DNA from 4 places in the Mesorhizobium sp. MC2-1-1 genome. Region 4 is predicted to be linked to each of the others. Evidence: predicted binding sites of a transcription regulator. Region 4 holds the regulator's gene; each other region holds the start of a gene.
What was found. The regulator LexA, encoded in region 4, represses DNA repair genes until DNA is damaged. The targets are predictions, from matches to a motif close to TGTTCNNNNTGTGTTCNG.

Region 1 (3,367 bases), 990 kb from region 4:
CCGTTCGAGGTCGGCGGGCCAGTTGGCGCCGGCGCGCAGCCCGCCATAGATGTCGAGGAACGCCGGCCAGGCTTCAGCGGCGCGCTGCGGCGGCCGGAAGCGGGCGAGGCCCAGCGTCTCGTCGAGCGACGTCGCCATGGTGTCCACGATCTGCGAGGCGGCGGACGGCCCGATGCCCGGCATCAGCTGCAGCACCCGAAAACCGGCGACGCGGTCGCGCGGGTTCTCGGCGAAGCGCAGCATCGCCAGCATGTCCTTCACATGGGCGGCGTCGAGGAATTTCAGCCCGCCGAATTTGACGAAGGGGATGTTGCGTCGCGTCAGCTCCACCTCCAGCGGCCCGCTATGGCTCGATGTGCGAAACAGCACCGCCTGCGCCTTCAGCGCCGTGCCTGCCTCGCGTTCGGCCAGGATCGCCTGGCAGACATAGTTCGCCTGTTCGACCTCGTCGCGCACGCTTACCAGTTGCGGCTTGTGCGACGACCGGCGCTCGGTCCACAGATTCTTGGTGAAGCGCTCGCTTGCCTCGCCGATGACCTTGTTGGCGGCGGCCAGGATCGTCTCGGTCGAGCGGTAGTTGCGCTCGAGCATGACGATCTCCGCGCCTTGCGCGAACTGCTTCGGGAAATCGAGGATGTTGCGCACTTCCGCCGCGCGGAAGGAATAGATCGACTGCGCGTCGTCGCCCACCACGGTCAGGCCCGCGCCGTCCGGCTTCAGCGCCAGGAGGATCGAGGCCTGCAGCCGGTTGGTGTCCTGGTACTCGTCGACCAGCACGTGGTCGAAGCGGGAACCGAGGTGAGCGGCGATCTCCGGCTCGGCCGCCATCTGCGCCCAGTAGAGCAGGAGGTCGTCGTAGTCGAGCACGTTCTGCGCCTGCTTGGCCTCGACATAGGCAGCGAAAAGCTCCTTCAGTTGATCCGCCCACGCCGCGCACCATGGGAAGGCCGAGCCCAGCACTTCGCCGAGCGGCGCCTGCGCGTTCACCGCCCGCGAATAGATCTGCAGGCAGGTGCCTTTGGTCGGAAAGCGGCTTTCGGTTTTCGACAATCCCAGCTCGTGCCGGGCAAGGTTCATCAGGTCGGCGGAATCCTCGCGGTCATGGATGGTGAAGGCCGGGTCGAGGCCGATCTGCTCGGCATAGTCGCGCAAGAGCCTTGCACCGATGCCGTGGAAGGTGCCGGCCCAGGCGAGGGCGTCGGCGATGATCGCGGCATCGCGCCCCAGCACTTCGCCGGCGATGCGCTCGACGCGCTTGGCCATCTCGGCGGCTGCCCGGCGGGAAAATGTCATCAGCAGGATGCGGCGCGGATCGGCGCCCTTGACAATGAGATGGGCGACGCGATGCGCCAGTGTGTTGGTCTTGCCGGAGCCGGCGCCCGCGATCACCAGCAGCGGCGCGGCCACCTTGCCGTCGCCATGCACCACCGCCACCCGCTGCTCGTCATTCAGCCGGGCAAGATAGGCGGGCGTCTCGAAGGACGAATCATGGGCGGCGATGTTCATCGCCCATCAAGCATCGTTTCTGCTTTGTTCGCAATATAGCTGATCTCGCCTCTGGCGCTCGTGACCGGTAAGAGCCGGCGAGACAGGTAACCTGCCCGCGGCTAAAACTACCGCCTCGGCGCCACTCCCATCGCTGCCGACTGCCGCCTCAGATTGCGCCTCTCGTCGCCTGGCATGTCCAGCGGCGCGACATTGCCGGGCACCTCATCAATCATCCTCACGGCAACGCGATAAGCGGTATAGGCGAAAAGGCCGGTAAGCAGCAGGCGGATCATCATCGTCTCCTCGTGCGGTTAGTTTGGCTTTCAACCGGGGGCGGGCCGGTTGGTTCCCCCCACGCGCAACCAATCCGCCACCGCCTCGTTTGCCAATCATGCAAGGGGCGAAGGAGAGGAGGTCGTCATGACGAAGGTTCCTGTGCTGCTGGCTCTTGCGGCAGGGCTCGCGCTCGCCGCCTGCGACAACAGCGTGCAGCCCACCAAGGCGCCCGGCGATGAAGTCAACCAGAACCCTCAGGTGGACAAGAACCCGGTGCCGAAATCCACCACGGGCGGCGACCAGCAGGGTACGAAGCAATAGGGCAGGGCGGGTTGATTTGTCGGCCTTGAACGAAGAAGGCCGGCGCTGCTTGGGAGGAAGCTCGATAGCGCCGGCCAAGCGGGAAATCAGGCCCGCCGCGCAAATCAAGATAGCTGAGTCTCGACCTTGCGTCATGGTGCGATCGCGGTAGCGCTACGCACCTGCGAGGAAATCACCGGGAAATCCTTAAATTCCGGCGCGGTCCGTCTTCTCGGGCCCTCGGCGGCCAGCGATGTCGGGCTTCACCCCATCGCCGATCGTCCCGGCTGTCCGCCTGCGATCTCCATGTCCAACTGGCGCTGCGTCAGCGCCGCTTCGGCCATGATCCAATGCTTGAAGAGTTCCACCTTGCGCGCGCCAAGCGCCTTGATGGGGCTTACGAAATACCATCCGGCCGTGTTGGGATGATGGACCGCGAAGGGGGCCACCAGCCTTTCGGCTCGGATGTCGCTTGCCATATAGGCGCGGTTGGCGACGGCGAACCCCATGCCGGCATTGGCCGCCTCGTAGGACATCATGCAGGAATCGAAATAGACGCTCCTGGTCTCGCCAAGCACGAAGCTGGCGCCGGCAAACCCCAGCCACGACTGCCAGTTCTGGGTGCAGGTGTCGGAGTGAAGCAGCGTGAAAAAGCGCAGATCTTCCGGCGTCACCTTGGACAGCGGCTTGTCGCCTAGAACCTGGTGAAACAGTTTGCGGCTGCAAACCGGCGTCAGGTCTTCCTTGAAAAGCAAGTCCGAGATGAGGCCAGGGAAATTGCCGTCGCCATAGCGGATCTCGAGATCGTATTCCGAGGTCGAGAATTCGTGCGTGGCGTAGGAAGTCGACACCCGCATCTCGATTTCGGGATGTTGTTGCTGGAAGGTGGACAGCCTTGGAAACAGCCAGCGCGCCGCGAAGGTCGGCAGCACGCAGATGCGAAGCACATGCGCCTGCGACTGGCCGGTGGCCTCCATGCTGGCCGCAACGATCCGCTCGAGCGCCTCGCGCACGCGCGCCACATATGTCTCGCCCTCCGGCGTCAGCGACACCGCGTTGCCGCCGCGCTCGAAGATCTTGAAGCGCAGTTGATCCTCCAGGCTCTTCACGCGCTGGCTCACGGCGGACGCGGTGATGAACTGCTCCTCGCCGGCGCGCGTGAAATTCCTGTGCCTCGCGGCGCTTTCCACGATTTTCAGCGAGTTGAGATTGACCTGACTGAGCAGACGCACGTGGCTCGGACCTTAAGCTGGGCTTACGCTAGCACCAGCATTCCTAATTTTACAGGGTGGGCGTTTAAATG
Region 2 (3,367 bases), 810 kb from region 4:
GCGGTCGACCACATGTTCGGCGAGTTGTGGGTGTAGGTTTGCCCGGCGGGCAACGGCGTCGTCACATCCGGATTGCCGGAATCCCAGTTCCACAGCAGCGCGCCGGTGTTGACGTCGAAGGCACGGATCACCCCTGACGGCTCCTCGGTCGAGTAGTTGTCATTGACCGCGCCGCCGACGATGATCTTGCCGCCGACGATCAGCGGCGCCGAAGTCGAATAGTAATAGCCCGACTTCGGATAGGGCATGTTGGCCATCAGGTTCAGCGTGCCGCCCTCGGCGAAAGACGCACACACCTGCCCGTTCGCGGCGTCGAGCGCGATCAGCCGCGCGTCGGAGGTCGGCAGGTAGATGCGCTGCGCGCAAGGCTGGCCGGCAGCGATCCTGGCGTCGGCGTAATAGGATACGCCGCGACAGGTCTGGTGCTGGCGGTTGTTGTCGAGCTTGATCTTCGGGTCGTAGCGCCACTTTTCCTTGCCGGTCGCGGCATCGATGGCGATGGCGAAATCATGCGGCGTGCAGATGAACAGCGTGTCGCCGATCTTCAGGGGTGTCACCTGATAGGTCGTCTCGCCGATGTCGCCAGGCCCCTTCACGTCGCCGGTGCGGTAAGTCCAGGCCGGCTGCAATTTGGCGACATTGTCGGGCGTGATCTGGTCGAGCGGCGAATAGCGCTGGCCGAAAGGCGTGCGGCCGTAGAAATGCCACTCGCCATCCGGGATGTCGCCGCCGAGATTGGGGGCCGTCGCCACCTTTTCGGTGCCCAGCGTGCCGGCGATGTCCGTAGGATCGGCGGTCATTGAATAGCCGGCGACCGCGAGCGATGCGAGCACGGCCAGGATCAGCGGCGCGCGCGCGTCTGGCCCCCGCAGGCCCCGCCTTGCCCATGGCGTCAGCAGCCACAAGGCGATGAGCACGATGACGCCGCCGCGCGGAGCGAGCTGCCACCAGTCGAAGCCGATTTCCCAGACCGCCCAGCACAAGGTCGCGAGCAAGAACAGCGCGTAGAGCCAGAGCGACGTCGACCTGCGCCTGAAAAACAGCCAGGCGGTGATCAGCAAGACCAGGCCGGCGGCAAGGTAATACCAGCTGCCGCCCAGCACCGCGAGCCAGACGCCGCCACCGCTCAGAATGAGACCGATGATGAGGATGAGGAGGGAAGTGATGGTGACAGCCAAGACGGTGCTCCTTCGACTGTTGCGCGCTTTCAAGCAATTCCAGGAAAAGTGTGAAGCGGTTTTCCGTCCGGAATTGCGTCTAACGAGGAGGCGGCTTTCAGGCGACGGCATGCCGTCCCTGCCCTGCCGCCAGCTTTCCCTTGCCCGCTCCAGCTGTCAAGTTGGCCTGGCACATGCGAAACTGGAACAAAACGTAGACAGTTCTGGTCTTTCGCTGCCGAATCACTACATTCGGGATCAATGTCGGGCTTTTCCGAAGACATGCCTTTTTTTGATGAACCGAATGCGCGGCCCGCGGCGGCCCCGTCCGGCATAGCCGCGCGCGCCATGGCGGCCCGCAGCGGCCAGCACAGCGCCCCCGACTACCTGAAGGGCCTGAACCCCGAGCAGCGGCTCGCCGTCGAGACGACCGAGGGCCCTGTCCTGGTGCTCGCCGGCGCCGGCACCGGCAAGACGCGGGTTCTCACCACGCGCATCGCCCATATCCTTGCCACCGGCAGGGCGTTCCCCTCGCAGATCCTGGCCGTCACCTTCACCAACAAGGCCGCGCGCGAGATGAAACAGCGCATCGGCCACCTGATCGGCGAAGGCAATGTCGAAGGCATGCCCTGGCTCGGCACCTTTCACTCGATCGGCGTGAAGCTGCTTCGTCGTCACGCCGAGCTTGCCGGGCTGAAATCCGATTTCACCATCCTCGACACCGACGACGTCGTGCGGCTGATCAAGCAGCTCATTCAGGCCGAAGGGCTGGACGACAAGCGATGGCCGGCCAAGACCTTCGCCCAGATGCTCGACAACTGGAAGAACAAGGGCCTCGGCCCCGACGAGATAGCGGAAGGCGATGCCCGCAGCTTCGGCAACGGCAAGGGCCGCCAGCTCTACAAGGCCTATCAGGAACGGCTGCAGACGCTGAATTCCTGCGATTTCGGCGACCTGCTCTATCACCCGATCCGAATCTTCCGCGCCTATCCGGACGTGCTGAAGGAATATCACCGCAAGTTCAAATACATACTGGTCGACGAGTACCAGGACACCAACACCGCGCAATACATGTGGCTAAGGCTCCTGGCGCAGCGGCCCGGGCGCAGCCCATCGGCCGAAGGCCGCAAGCCCGACCGGGGGTCGGCCGGTCAGGCCGCCCCCGCGGAGGCCAGCGAGCGCGCGGCCGTGAGCGAGAACAAAGTCAATATCTGCTGCGTCGGCGACGACGACCAGTCAATCTATGGCTGGCGTGGCGCCGAGGTGGACAACATCCTGCGTTTCGACAAGGATTTCCCGGGCGCCACCATCATCCGGCTGGAGCGCAACTATCGCTCCACCGCGCATATACTGGGCGCGGCTTCCCACCTGATCGCCCACAATGAGGGCCGCTTCGGCAAGACGCTGTTCACCGATCGCAACGACCCCGAGGACGACAAGGTGCATGTGCATGCCGCCTGGGACTCGGAGGAAGAGGCCCGGGCTATCGGCGACGCCATCGAGGCCTATCAGCGGCAGAAGCATAATCTCAATGACATGGCGATCCTGGTGCGCGCTTCGTTCCAGATGCGCGCCTTCGAAGACCGCTTCATCACGCTGGGCTTGAACTACCGCGTCATCGGCGGCCCGCGCTTCTACGAGCGCCTGGAAATCCGCGATGCGCTGGCCTTTTTCCGCGTCGTCGCCAACAGCGGCGACGACCTCGCCTTCGAACGCATCGTCAACGTGCCGAAGCGTGGGCTGGGCGAAGCCACCATCCGCCAGATCCACGACACCGCGCGCGCCATGCGCGTTCCGATGCTGGAAGCGGCCGCCACGCTGGCCGAAAGCGACGAACTGAAGCCGAAGCCGCGCGCGGCATTACGTGAGGTCGCCGCCAATTTCGAGCGCTGGCAGAAAGCGCTGGAGACCACGCCGCACACCGAGCTCGCCGAGACCATCCTGGAGGAGAGCGGCTACACCGACATGTGGAAGAACGACCGTTCGGCGGATGCGCCCGGGCGGCTGGAAAACCTAAAGGAGTTGATCCGCTCCATGGAGGAGTACGAGTCGCTTCGTTCCTTCCTCGAACATGTGGCGCTTGTCATGGATGCCGAACAGAACGCCGAACAGGACGCCGTCTCGATCATGACGCTGCATTCGGCAAAAGGCCTCGAATTCGAGACCGTGTTCCTCCCCGGCTGGGAGGAAGGCCTGTTCCCGCATCAGCG
Region 3 (3,367 bases), 2.3 Mb from region 4:
CGGCGTAAAGCCGCCCGTTCCTTATCTGCCAGGCCCGGACACAGGGTCGCTTCAAGAAGGGGAAACGCATGAGCAAGGTAGCAATCGTCACGGGCGGGTCGCGCGGCATAGGCGCGGCGATATCGGTCGCGTTGAAGAACGCCGGCTATTCGGTCGCGGCGAACTATGCCGGCAATGACGAGGCGGCCGCGAAGTTCAAGGCCGAGACGGGCATCCCGGTCTATAAATGGTCGGTGGCCGACTATGACGCCTGCGCCGCCGGCATCAAGCAGGTCGAGGCCGATCTCGGTCCGGTCGCGGTGCTGGTCAACAATGCCGGCATTACCCGCGACGCCATGTTCCACAAGATGACGCGCGAGCAGTGGAAAGAGGTGATCGACACCAACCTTTCCGGCGTCTTCAACATGACGCACCCGCTGTGGAGCGGCATGCGCGACCGCAAGTTTGGCCGCGTCATTACCATTTCCTCGATCAATGGCCAGAAGGGCCAGGCCGGCCAGGCAAACTATTCGGCTTCGAAGGCTGGCGACATCGGCTTCTCCAAGGCCCTCGCCCAGGAAGGGGCCCGAGCCGGCATAACCGTCAACGTCATTTGTCCGGGCTACATCGCCACCGAGATGGTCAAGGCGATCGACGAGAAAGTGCTCAACGAACGTATCATCCCGCAGATCCCTGTAGGCCGCCTCGGCGAACCGGAAGAGATCGCGCGCTGCGTGGTCTTCCTCGCTTCGGACGAAGCCGGCTTCATCACCGGCTCCACCATCACCGCCAATGGCGGCCAGTACTTCGCCTGACACCCGTTATCGCTAAGGCGGCCCCAATTTTGGGGCCGCCTTTTGCCCGCCGGCAAGGCCGGCGCGACACCTTGCCTCAATTCGGCACGCAAAGGTTAACGGCCGGGGCACTCCCTGTGCGCAACTCTCTTCACAAGCTGTGAGTTCTCGGTGGGCAAGCTGTGGATAACACCATATCTAGGGGTGAACAAACCGGGAAAACCGACAGATCGCTGATTCGTCGCCGATTCGTTCCGGCTTTGACCGGAAAGTTAACGGCGGGCGGGGCAAACGTCACCGAATTCGTTAAAAGCGATTAAGAAAAGTCAATAAATTCATAACCTTGACGATGGTCCCGAGGTCGACCGCGACAGGTCCGCCGGCAAGGTTAACGGTCATGCCCAGCTCGATGGGGCTAGGCATAAATCGGGCCAATTTCTCGATTCAGCATGTGGTGAGACTCATCGTCAAAAAATCCACATGTAGCCGTGAACAAACCCTGAACCAGGACGAGTCAGCGATTCGTCGCTGATTCGTTCCAGACTCGTTCCAGCCGTTAACAGGAGCCGATTTTGGATGCCGCAGCCGGCCCCGCCTACCCAGCAGAGGAACATTCCGCTTTCGCTTGGCGTTTTAAATCCCTATGTGTCGCCTGTCATACACGACGGCGCCGCCGTGGTTCAGACTACAAGCGGCAGAAACCTCATTTCCGAGCCGATGAACATCCAGCCGAAACATTCCCAGCCTTTGATCCTTTCGGGCCGCGACGTGACGGCCGTGCTGGGACCCACAAACACCGGCAAGACCCATCTCGCCATCGAACGCATGGTCGCGCATGAGAGCGGCGTGATCGGCCTGCCGCTACGGCTGCTCGCCCGCGAAGTATATGCCCGGGTCTGCGAGAAAGTAGGCGCCCACAAGGTGGCGCTGATCACCGGCGAGGAGAAGATCGTTCCGGCCGGCGCGAGATACTCGGTTTGCACCGTCGAGGCGATGCCGCGCGAAACCGACGCCGCCTTCGTCGCCATCGACGAAGTGCAGCTCGCCGGCGATCTCGAACGCGGCCACATTTTCACCGACCGCATCCTGCATCTGCGCGGCCGCCAGGAAACGCTGCTTCTGGGCGCGGCCACCATGCATGGCATCTTGCAGCGCCTGTTGAAGGGCGTGTCGGTGGTGACCCGGCCAAGGCTCTCTCACCTTGCCTATGCCGGCTCGAAGAAGCTGACCCGGCTGCCGCGGCGTACGGCGATCGTCGCTTTCTCGGCCGACGAGGTCTATGCCATCGCCGAACTGATCCGCCGCCAGCAGGGTGGCGCCGCCGTCGTGCTCGGCGCGCTCAGCCCTCGCACTCGCAACGCCCAGGTCGAGATATTCCAGTCAGGCGACGTCGACTATCTCGTCGCCACAGACGCCATCGGCATGGGGTTGAACCTCGACGTCGACCATGTCGCCTTCGCCCAGAACCGCAAATTCGACGGCTATCAGTACCGCAACCTGGCTGCGGCCGAGCTCGGCCAGATCGCCGGCCGCGCCGGCCGGCATCTGCGCGACGGCACATTCGGCGTCACCGGCCAGGTCGATCCGTTCGACGAGGATCTGGTCGCCAAGATCGAGTCGCATGACTTCGACCCGGTGAAAGTGCTGCAATGGCGCACCGCCGATTTCGATTTTTCCAGCCTCGATGCGCTGAGGCGCTCGATCGAGACCAATGCGCCGGTCGAAGGGCTGACCCGCGCGCTGCCGGCCGTGGACGCGCAGGCGCTGGAGCACCTGTCGAAGGACGGCGACATCCGCGCTTTAGCTTCCGACAGGGAGCGCGTCGCGCTGCTGTGGGAAGCCTGCGCTCTGCCGGACTACCGCAAGATCGCGCCGGCGCAGCACGCTGACCTTATCGCCTCTATCTATATGGACCTTGCGCGGCATGGCCATGTCGATGAGAATTACATGGCCGAGCAGGTGCGGCGCGCCGACACGACGGAAGGCGATATCGATACGCTCTCGCACCGGATCGCGCAGATCCGCACATGGACTTTCGTCTCCAACCGCCCCGGCTGGCTGGCCGATCAGCTACACTGGCAGGAAAAGACGCGCGAAATCGAAGACAGATTGTCGGATGCGCTGCATGAGCGGTTGACGAAACGCTTCGTAGACCGCAGGACTTCCGTCCTCATGCGGCGCCTTAGAGAAAATACCATGCCTGAAGCCGAAATCAGCCCCACCGGAACCGTCCTCGTCGAAGGCCATCATGTCGGCGAGTTGCAGGGGTTCCGCTTCACCGCCGACCAAAGCGCCGGCGGCGAGGACGCCAAGGCGGTGCGAACCGCCGCCCAGAAGGCGCTCGCGGCCGAGTTCGAAGCCCGCGCCGAACGCTTTGCCGCCTGCGCCAATGGCGACCTGGCGCTCGGCTCCGACGGCGTCCTGCGCTGGATCGGCGCGCCGATCGGCACGCTGGTCGGCGCCGACGAAGCGCTGAAGCCGCGTCTGGTCCTGCTTGCCGACGAGCAGCTGAACGGCCCAGCCCGCGACAAGGTCGCGGCGCGCGCCGAACGCTTCGTCAACTTCCAGATCGAGTCGCTGTTGAAGCCGCTGGT
Region 4 (3,367 bases):
GCCGGTGAAGAAATATGCCGCTGCAATCGCGCTGCTCTCGATCGCCTGCTACCTCGTGATCTCCGGTATCGTGGTGGCGGCCGAGCGAAGCTTCATCATGCTGGCGGTCATGCTTGTCGCCGTGCTCTTCGACCGCGCGGCGCTGACGATGCGAAACCTGGCGATCTCGGCCATCGCCGTCATCCTCGTCTCGCCGCATGAAGTGGTCGGCCCGAGCTTCCAGATGTCTTTCGCCGCCACTGCTGCGCTCGTCGGCGCCTATGCCGGCTTTGCCGACTACCGCGCCGGCAAAACGACCACGCCGCCGGCAAGGCGCTCGTTTGTCGGCTTCGTCTCTCGAAAACTGGCGGTTGGAGTGGGTGGAGCCGCGATTACCTCGCTTGTCGCGGGCAGCGCGACATTGCTGTTCGCAATCTGGCACTTCCAGCGTGTGTCGCCGCTCAGCTTGCTGGCCAATCTGGCGGTCATGCCGATCGTCTCTCTGATCGTCATGCCGTTCGCCGTGCTTAGCGCACTGGCCATGCCCTTCGGCTTTGACGGTCCTTTTCTCTATGTGATGGGCAAGGGGCTCACCGCGATGATAGCCATCTCGGCATGGATTTCCGAGCGCTCGCCGGTCGATGCCGTCGGGCTTATCTCGATCCAGTCCGTGCTGCTAGCAACCATCGCGCTCGTCATCGCAACCATGGCCACCACCTGGCTGAGGCTAGCCGCCGTTCCGTTCGCGCTCGCCGCGCTGCTGGCCATCCCGCATGTCCGAACGCCTGATGTGCTCATTTCAGAGGATGCCCATCTGGTGGCAATGCCGATCGGCGGCGGAGAGCTTGCCATCAACCGCGAACGCTCCAATGAGTTCACCACCGACAATTGGAAACGGGCGCTGAAAGCCGAGCAAATCGTGCCGCCGGAGACATTCGCCAACGGGGCGCTCGACATCGCCGACCCCGTCGACCTGCCGGCGGGCTCGCCCTTCTACTGTATCGGCGATCTCTGCATCGGCCGGTATCCTTCCGGCGCGATCGTGGCGCTCGCCGAGACCCGAGACAACGCCCGGTCGGCCTGCGGGTTCGCGGACCTCATCGTCATCAACGACGCCACGGCCTACAACCCATGCCGCGATCCGCGCGTGCTCGTCGTCACCAAACGGCAACTGGCGCGCGGCGGCAGCGCCGCCATCTTCTTCGATCCGCAATCGGCAACCGCGCGGCCGGCCATCAGCTACGCGGTCCAAGAACCGTATCGGCCATGGCACGAGCAGCGGAAATACGCGCGCGAGGCGAGGGGGCTGCCTCCGTACAAGCGACAGGAAAAAGCGAACATCAAACCGGCGCCCACTCAGTAACGCCGGATCAGCCCGACCAGCTTGCCCTGAACCTTTACCCGATCCGGTCCGAATATCCGGGTCTCATAGGCCGGGTTGGCCGCCTCGAGCGCGATCGAGGCGCCCTTGCGGCGGAAGCGCTTGAGCGTCGCTTCCTCGTCGTCGACCAGCGCCACCACGATCTCGCCCGGGCTTGCCGTGTTGGCGTTGCGGATGATAACGGTGTCGCCGTCGAAGATGCCGGCCTCGATCATCGAGTCGCCCTTGACCTCCAGCGCATAATGCTCGCCGCCGGTGATCATGTCCGGGGGCACAGTGATCGAATGCGTCTGGTGCTGGATGGCGTCGATCGGCACACCGGCGGCGATGCGGCCCATAACCGGGATGGAAACGGCCGAAGTGGATTCATCGTCATTGCTGGGCGTCGGCGTGCGCGACGGCGTCGCCGGCTTGACCTGTCGACCGAGATTGCCCTGGCCCCCCTGGATGACGCTAGGCGAAAACTTCTTAGCGGCATTCAAGCCAGGCGCGATCGAGTCGGGAAGCCGCAAGACCTCCAATGCGCGCGCCCGGTTCGGCAGCCGGCGAATGAAACCGCGCTCTTCCAGCGCCGTGATCAGACGGTGGATGCCGGACTTCGAGGCGAGGTCGAGCGCCTCCTTCATCTCGTCGAAGGATGGAGGAATCCCGCTCTCCTTCAGGCGTTCATGGATGAACATCAGGAGTTCATGTTGTTTGCGCGTCAGCATCGGCGGCCCCCACGGGTTCTGAAACCAGAATCAGAAAAACAAACCCAGAACAAACACTATCTGTTCCAGTTGTGTTCCGCAACCGTTTAAAGTTTAGTGAATTTGTTAGGACCGCCGAAACAATGTTGCATCCGAGGGGCCTTGGCCGCTACCTGTAGCGCAGTGGCATTGATTCCGCTCGAATTTGCAGCCTTGCTTAAATGGGAACAGCGGGTGGCGGCATCACGGAAGTGCCGGGTGCGATCGCGCATACATCGATTGCGCATGCCGCACCGTGAACGAAACGAACCCAAAATGCCAACGTCGGCGATTTGCCGGTTCACGGTTCTCGCCCTCCATGGACCAGCTAACACAGGACGAAAGGTTCTTGCCCGGACGCCGACGGTGGTGAGACAACCGCTCTTGGCCAGCCGTGAGCGGCGGGCATTCCGAAATGTAGGCGGTAGCATAATGGGGGGAATTCCTGATCTCGCCGAGATCGAGGCTATGGACGCAGCAGATCCGCTGCGTGCCTTGCGCGATCAATTCGTCCTGCCGGAAGGGGTGATCTATCTCGACGGGAATTCGTTGGGAGCCGCTCCACACGCCGCATTCGAGGAACTGCGCAAAGCAGCTAACGAGGAGTGGGCGCATGACCTCATTCGTGCCTGGAACAAGGATGGATGGTTCGACATGCCGGTCGAACTGGGCGACCAGCTCGGGCGGCTGATCGGCGCGGCGCCTGGCCAGACCGTGGTCTGCGACACCACGTCGATCAACATCTACAAGGTGCTGCATGCGGCGATGGCGATGCGGCCGGGCCGAACCGTGATCGTTGCCGAGGGCGACAGTTTTCCGACCGATCTCTATATGGCCGAAGGCGTGGCCTCGACCGGAAAGAACACCGTCCTGCGCCTGGCCGGCGTGCACGCGCCAACCATCGAGGAACTGATCGACGAAAGCACCGCGGTGGTGCTGGTCAACCACGTCAACTACAAGTCCGGCGAGTTGCGCGACATGGCGGCGCTCACGCGCAAGGCGCATGACGCCGGTGCGCTGATCGTATGGGATCTGTGTCACAGCGCGGGGGCCATGCCGGTTGAACTTGACAGGGCGAACGCCGATTTCGCGGTCGGCTGCACCTATAAATATCTCAACGGGGGGCCAGGTTCACCCGCGTTCATCTATGCGGCCGAGCGGCATCTTGCCGATGTGCAGCAGCCCCTCAGCGGGTGGTGGGGCCACGCGCGGCCGTTCGCCTTCGAGCAAGCCTATGCGCCGGACACCGGCATCCGTCGGTTCCTGTGCGGCACGCAGC

Region 1: ACR64R_RS03745 (ATP-dependent helicase) is a predicted target of LexA. The motif match lies at 1,521-1,538, and genes of this name have one in related genera.
Region 2: ACR64R_RS12975 (ATP-dependent helicase) is a predicted target of LexA. The motif match lies at 1,361-1,378, and genes of this name have one in related genera.
Region 3: ACR64R_RS20035 (helicase-related protein) is a predicted target of LexA. The motif match lies at 1,308-1,325, and genes of this name have one in related genera.

The regions. Positions count from the first base shown of each region.
Region 1 is NZ_CP195205.1:784,097-787,463, forward strand. Features, by position in the region: gene ACR64R_RS03745 (ATP-dependent helicase) at 1-1,506, opposite strand, end outside; gene ACR64R_RS03750 (hypothetical protein) at 1,614-1,781, opposite strand; gene ACR64R_RS03755 (hypothetical protein) at 1,909-2,085, shown strand; gene ACR64R_RS03760 (LysR substrate-binding domain-containing protein) at 2,328-3,296, opposite strand.
Region 2 is NZ_CP195205.1:2,578,248-2,581,614, forward strand. Features, by position in the region: gene ACR64R_RS12970 (glucose/quinate/shikimate family membrane-bound PQQ-dependent dehydrogenase) at 1-1,178, opposite strand, end outside; gene ACR64R_RS12975 (ATP-dependent helicase) at 1,419-3,367, shown strand, end outside.
Region 3 is NZ_CP195205.1:4,045,815-4,049,181, forward strand. Features, by position in the region: gene phbB (acetoacetyl-CoA reductase) at 69-794, shown strand; gene ACR64R_RS20035 (helicase-related protein) at 1,491-3,367, shown strand, end outside.
Region 4 is NZ_CP195205.1:1,772,655-1,776,021, reverse strand. Features, by position in the region: gene ACR64R_RS08980 (ComEC/Rec2 family competence protein) at 1-1,342, shown strand, start outside; gene lexA (transcriptional repressor LexA) at 1,336-2,070, opposite strand; gene kynU (kynureninase) at 2,521-3,367, shown strand, end outside.